Regions from separate parts of the Photobacterium leiognathi genome, predicted to be linked through region 1. Evidence: predicted binding sites of a transcription regulator. Region 1 holds the regulator's gene; the other holds the start of a gene.
What was found. Region 1 encodes PurR, which represses purine synthesis genes. Its sites were predicted from a motif close to TNANGNAAACGTTTNCNTNA; they were not measured.

Region 1 (3,437 bases):
GCAGATAATAATTCGTTTCGACGTTGCTCAGGAATAACAGACCAATGCTGTCCACTAATTGCACCCTCAAGCGCCCATAGCAATTCAAGACTAAGCGGACTGTTTTGCGCTTTTTGTAGCGCTTGATATGCACCTAATGCACCAGCTGCTTGAAGTTGTTCGATAGTCTCTATGCCTGCTTTTTTAAGCATTCTTTCATTTGATAACCGTAGGTTTGGTAAGTCCTTTATACGGTCAGGTACACAACTCTCCTTTTCTTGCTTGTCTTTTTCTGCGGCTTCCAAGGAATACCTACCTTGTGCAACGATCTTTTCAGGTTCGTCCCACCAGTTATCTGGTATTGCGTAGTGCTTGGTTACAACAGGGAACCCACGTTTTTTGTAAACGTAAGGCTCCAAGCCAGCTTGTTTGAATTCCTTTTCGGTTTCAGCGTTTGCTCGTAAATGAAGTTTATCATTCACAACTAATGCAAACATTGTATCACCAGCAAAAATGCCAAAACCGCCAAACATCGACCGTGATTTTACAGATCCAAAATGGTCAAATAATTTTAATGAATCTTTTAATATTGGTTTATCCATGCTTCTACTCGGTGAAAAAAATATGAGTGTCACCTAAACATCAAGAGCGAGGAATTAGATTAATTAATCTTCACATTAGGCTTGTCAATATATTGTTAAAATAAATGTCATTATATTGGCGGCCTAATTATAATCCTTCGGTAACTCCGCTACCATGAATTAAAAAATTAATTTTTAGGCCGGAAGTTTTGCGTCTTAATCTTTCAATTAATTTGCCTGTTCGTGACTATATAAAGTTATATTAAATATTAGTTTTAATATTAAATCCAAGCTCTCAAAAGTGTGATATTGCTTCAGGTAATTGTTCTTATCTTATGGTGAGCATAAATCTTTTTTAAAAAAGTAAAAAAAAGCCAACAAGTTAAACTTATCGGCTTTTTCTAAACTTACCAAGGTCAATCTCGTTAGTTGAGATCTTTAACCGACTTTCTCGCAACAAGCTCTGGTGTCATTTCAAAAGTTTGACGAGCGTGATTCTTGTCTTTAACACGATCTAGCAAAATTTCCACTGCAGTTTTACCTAAACGACGCTTAGGCTGGTGGATTGTTGTTAGTGGCGGTGCAAAGTACGGTGCAAGGTCAATGTTGTCGTAACCAATGATAGAGATATCATCAGGAATACGTAGGCCTGCTTGCTCAAAGGTACTGATCATTGCCATTGCCATGATGTCGTTGAAACAGAAGATAGCAGTAGGGCGCTCTTTCATTGCAATGAACTTTTTCGCCGCTTCAACCGCTGATTCACACTCGAAGTCACCTTCAAGTAGCCAATCTTCATTAACGCTTAAGTCTGCTTCGGCCATTGCTTTACGGAAACCTTTTAGGCGCTCATGACAAGTAGACTTATCACCTTGACCTGATAGACAGCCAATTTTCTTATGGCCGTTATCGATAAAGTGTTTAGTCGCAATATAGCCGCCAGTTTCAGCGTTATCTTGAATATTGTCTGTATGTGGCTTATCTGGGCCCCAGTCCATGATAACCATTGGCAGATCGTTTTGACGCTCTAGTAGTTCAAGTAGCTTTTGATCAAGATCGCTACACATTACCAGTAGGCCATCAACACGCTTTTCTGCCAGCATGCGTAGGTAATCACGTTGTTTTTCAAGATTGCCTTCAGTGTTACATAGGATCAGGGTGTAACCTGCGCCGTAACAATACTCTTCAACGCCATGTACAACTTCAGCAAAAAATGGGTTGGTTGATTTTGTTACCAACATACCAATGGTACGAGTTGTATTACATTTTAAGCTTCGCGCTACAGCACTTGGTGCGTAGTTAAGCTCATCTACCGCAGCCAGCACTTTTTTCTGTGTTGCTTCTGCAACAAAGCGTGTTTTATTGATCACGTGTGACACAGTTGTGGTTGATACACCTGCCATACGTGCAACGTCTTTAATGGTTGCCATATTTATTCTTCTAATTATGGTCAGATAGAGATCTGACAAAAGGTTGTGGTACCCAATTGATTAATTACGTAGTAGATGGCTAGTTGAGAGACTAGTAGATATGAAATTCTTTAATTATTAACTACTTAATTATTCAATTTGGCACCGTTTTTATAGAGCACCGCTTATAAACAACTAAAGCCGCAATAAATGCGGCATCAGTGTATCGAAATCTTTATTACAACTTTTACATGTGTAATCGCTTGCGCTCACATTTTACTGTGTGTTTTGCGTTGTGCAATCTTTCTGTTCATCTTGAGTGAAATTATTGATGATAAGTTATAAAAATGCAGGTCGTTGTCACGCTTAATCCGATTTTTATCGCATCCTTACAGTATTAATAACTGACTGGTCATTAAAGAATAGGATGATTTGCTGACAAAATATAAGGGTAGTTTTCTATAGGGTGGGTATGCACAGTAACAGGCCAACCATACAGTGATTCTACGACTTCAGCAGTGAGTACTTGTGACGGTGTACCATCCGCTTTTATTTGCCCATCATTTAAGAAAATCATCCGATCTGTGTATTGCGCTGCAAGGTTTAAATCATGTAATACCACAATAACCGCAGCACCTTGCATTGCCATGTTCTTCGCTATTTGTAAGGTGTGATGTTGATGTGCTAGATCAAGGGCTGATGTTGGTTCATCCAGCATTAAAATACAGTGCTCACCAGCTTGGCTTAATTGGGTTAATACCCGAGCTAAATGGATTCGTTGTTTTTCACCGCCAGAAAGCGTCGGGTAAAGCCTATCTGCAAGGTTTTCGACATCCACATAATCCATTATCATCTGTGTCACAGACTTAAGCTGTGGTGACGTTAGTTGTAACGGGATTGCGCCTAACTCCACCACTTCTTTTGCTGTAAACGCAAAAGAAAGTGCACTGTGTTGCGGCAGTATGCCTAAATGTTTAGCCAGTGTAGCTCTGTCCCATGATGATAATGGTTGCCCGAAAAAAGAGACGTCTCCAGATTCAGGTGTTACTTCGCCACAGAGTACTTTTAATAAGGTACTTTTCCCTGCGCCATTGGGGCCTAAAAGGGCAGTGACTTCGCCTGAATGAATATCTAAATCTAGATCATCTAATAAGATTTTATTGCCGTAACGAAGTTTGAGGTTTCTTGCTTGAATAACGCTGGTTGTATTTAGAGAAGTGTTATTTTGAGAACTGTTTTCTGTCGAACTAAGTAAATCAATATCAATGGCAGTTGCTGTCATGAAATGTGCCTCTTTTGAGCGCTAAGTAAATAGATAAAGAAAGGCGCACCTAAAATAGCGGTGATAATGCCAACGGGTAATTCTTGTGGTGAAAAAGCGCTACGGGCGATCATATCTGCAACTAATAAAATTAAGCCGCCTAATAGGGCTGAAATAGGCAATAAAGTTTTATGATTTGGACCTGTC
Region 2 (3,437 bases), 1.1 Mb from region 1:
TTCTCAAATAATTTTTATCGATTGGGAGCAGATATTCTGCTCCCGATGCTATGTATTACTTTCGTTAATTCTGGATAGCAGTATTAACGATTAACCCATACGGTAGTTTGGTGCTTCTTTAGTGATTGTCACATCATGTACGTGTGACTCTTTCATACCAGCACCTGTGATGCGTACAAATTCAGCTTTAGTACGAAGATCTTCAATAGTTGCAGAGCCTGTTAAGCCCATGCTTGAACGTAAACCACCCATTTGTTGGTGTACGATCTCTTTCATGTGACCTTTGTATGCCACACGACCTTCAATACCTTCTGGTACTAATTTGTCTGCTGCATTATCTGTTTGGAAGTAACGGTCAGAAGAACCTTTAGACATCGCACCTAGTGAGCCCATGCCACGGTAAGATTTGTATGCACGGCCTTGGTATAACTCAACTTCACCCGGTGCTTCTTCAGTACCCGCGAACATTGAGCCAACCATTACACATGATGCACCAGCAGCAATCGCTTTACACATATCACCAGAGAAACGGATACCGCCATCAGCGATAACAGGAATACCGTATTGATCAGCAACAGATGCTGCTTCTGAAATAGCTGTAATTTGTGGAACACCAACACCTGTCACGATACGTGTGGTACAAATTGAACCTGGGCCAATACCCACTTTCACTGCACTTACGCCAGCCTCAATCAGTGCACGTGCACCTTCAGCTGTTGCTACGTTACCGCCAACAATTGGAAGATTAGGGAATGCTGCACGCGTTTCACGAATACGTTGCAGAACGCCTTCAGAGTGACCGTGTGAAGAATCGATAAGCAGTACGTCAACACCCGCTTCAACCAGTGCTGCTACACGCTCTTCGTTACCCGCACCAGCACCAACTGCAGCACCAACACGTAGACGACCACGCTCATCTTTACATGCGTTTGGTTTACGTTCCGCTTTTTGGAAATCTTTTGCTGTGATCATGCCTTTTAGACGGAACTCATCATCAACAAGTAGCACTTTTTCAACGCGGTGTTGTTGCATGATAGCTTCAACTTCTTCACGTGATGCGCCTTCTTTTGCAGAAGCAAGTTTTGTTTTAGATGTCATTACATCTTCAACTTTCATTGAAAGGTCTGTAACAAAGCGAACATCACGACCAGTGATAATACCAACCAGTTCATTGTTATCAGTCACTACAGGGTAACCTGCGAAACCATTTTCTGCTGTTAGGCGTTTAACATCAGCAATCGTTGCTGTTGGCTTAACGGTTACAGGCTCTGAAACCACACCCGCTTCGAACTTCTTCACCATGCGAACTTGATTCGCTTGCTGTTCAATAGACATGTTCTTGTGAATGAAACCAATACCACCCTCTTGAGCAAGTGCAATTGCTAGGCGACCTTCAGTCACAGTATCCATTGACGCTGACACCATTGGGATATTTAGAGCAATATCTTTGGTCAGTTGAGTGCGCAGATCGGCAGTGTTAGGTAGAACGGTTGAATGGGCTGGAACCAGCAAAACATCATCGAAGGTTAAAGCTTCTTGTTTAATTCGTAACATTGCAATATCTCACACCGAATAGGTTTTAAAAGAAGGATAAAATATTGCGGTCGAATTATACGTACGAAGCAAACGTTTGGCTAGATTTTTTTTAATTTTTTTTCTTGACACTTTTTGATTGATAAGTAATATATTTCGGTTAACTATCCGGTGATGCGGTCAAGGAAATACGGCCAAGATCTGTCTATAGATCTGCCTGTGTGTTTTATGACTTAATCGGTTTTATTTTGACCGCCTGCCTTCTACTTTCTTCGATAGCAGGTACCATTCCCAGTGACCACTTTCTCTCCGCAAAGCCAAACTAATAGCCGTATTTACACCGTTTCTAGCCTTAATGCTCAGGTTCGTCTTATCCTTGAAAATGAAATGGGCGTGGTGTGGCTAATTGGTGAATTGTCTAATTTCTCTATGCCTGTTTCTGGCCATTGGTATTTCACGCTTAAAGATTCTCGCGCTCAAGTAAAGTGTGCAATGTTCAAAGGCAGTAACCGCCATGTCACTTTTAAACCCGGTAACGGTAATCAGGTTTTAGTCAAAGCACGCTTATCATTGTATGAACCTCGTGGTGATTACCAACTGATCATTGAAAGCATGCAACCTGAAGGTGATGGTCGTCTTCAACAGCAATTTGAACAGCTAAAAATGTCACTTGCAGCTGAAGGTTTATTTGCTCAATCGTTGAAAAAAGCACTGCCAGATCAACCTAAACGCGTAGGTATCATTACCTCAAAAACAGGTGCAGCACTACACGATATTTTGCATGTATTACAGCGCCGAGATCCGAGCCTACCCATTGTGATTTATCCAACCATGGTACAAGGTGAAGGTGCTGCGATATCTATTGCACAAGCGATTGGTCGCGCCAATGCGAGACAAGAATGTGATGTGTTGATTGTTGGTCGAGGTGGTGGTTCATTAGAAGATCTTTGGGCATTTAATGAAGAGATCGTCGCACGTACAATTGCAGCAAGCCAAATTCCGATTGTGAGTGCCGTTGGTCACGAAGTCGATGTGACAATCGCAGATTTTGTTGCCGATGTTCGCGCACCAACCCCCTCTGCTGCAGCTGAATTAATCAGTCGTGATATGACGCATCAAACACAACTGCTTGATCGTAAAAGGCAACAATTGCGTCATGCTATTACTGCTTATTTATCGCAGTCGCTACGTCAAACAACCCAGTTGCAACATCGTTTAGAACGTCAGCATCCGCAGCTTCGTCTTAATTTACAACAACAACATCTCGATGAAATAAGTCAGCGCTTAACCCAAGTAATGGCGAAAAAACTTCAAAAGCATCAACAACATGTTGAACATAACAACTATAAGCTTTCACTCTATTCTCCAGCATCATTAGTGAGAAACGCACAACGGAATTTAGAACGTAGCGAGCAGCGCCTTTATGATGCATTAGATAGAAAGCTGCTTAATGCTCGCCACAAATTAGCGGTTGCAGCAGAAAAATTGGAAACAGTTAGCCCACTAGCAACTCTGGCTCGTGGTTACTCTATTACTCGAAATGAGCAAGGTGATGTGCTCAGAAAAGCATCACAAGTAAAAGCTGGCGATACCTTGATCACAACAGTAACGGATGGTGAAATTCACTCAAGCGTGATCAAATAAATTACTCTCTTCAATAAATAAAAATGGCGCTCTATAAGCGCCATTTTTTACTATCATACTTGTTTAATTTAAGCTTGAGAGTTCATTCTAAACTGTACTTTTACCCGAGATTTAGATTTTAACTCATTGCAGTGATTACAAAAATAACTCGCAGAACCACAAGCTTGTAGCTTCTCTAATTGCTCATTACAGTCAGGGCAAAATACTGTTTTTTTTACTTCTTGCTGGCAAAAGTCACAAAAGTAACCCTGATTTTTCCA

Region 2: the regulator PurR is predicted to act here: its motif matches at 1,619-1,638, upstream of guaB (IMP dehydrogenase).

The regions. Positions count from the first base shown of each region.
Region 1 is NZ_CP131601.1:1,863,614-1,867,050, reverse strand. Features, by position in the region: gene Q7674_RS15630 (TfoX/Sxy family DNA transformation protein) at 1-581, opposite strand, end outside; cyclic di-GMP riboswitch class I at 718-808, opposite strand; gene purR (HTH-type transcriptional repressor PurR) at 986-1,990, opposite strand; gene Q7674_RS15620 (heme ABC transporter ATP-binding protein) at 2,385-3,251, opposite strand; gene Q7674_RS15615 (FecCD family ABC transporter permease) at 3,248-3,437, opposite strand, start outside.
Region 2 is NZ_CP131601.1:751,783-755,219, reverse strand. Features, by position in the region: gene guaB (IMP dehydrogenase) at 91-1,554, opposite strand; gene xseA (exodeoxyribonuclease VII large subunit) at 1,828-3,177, shown strand; gene Q7674_RS10675 (zinc ribbon domain-containing protein) at 3,246-3,437, opposite strand, start outside.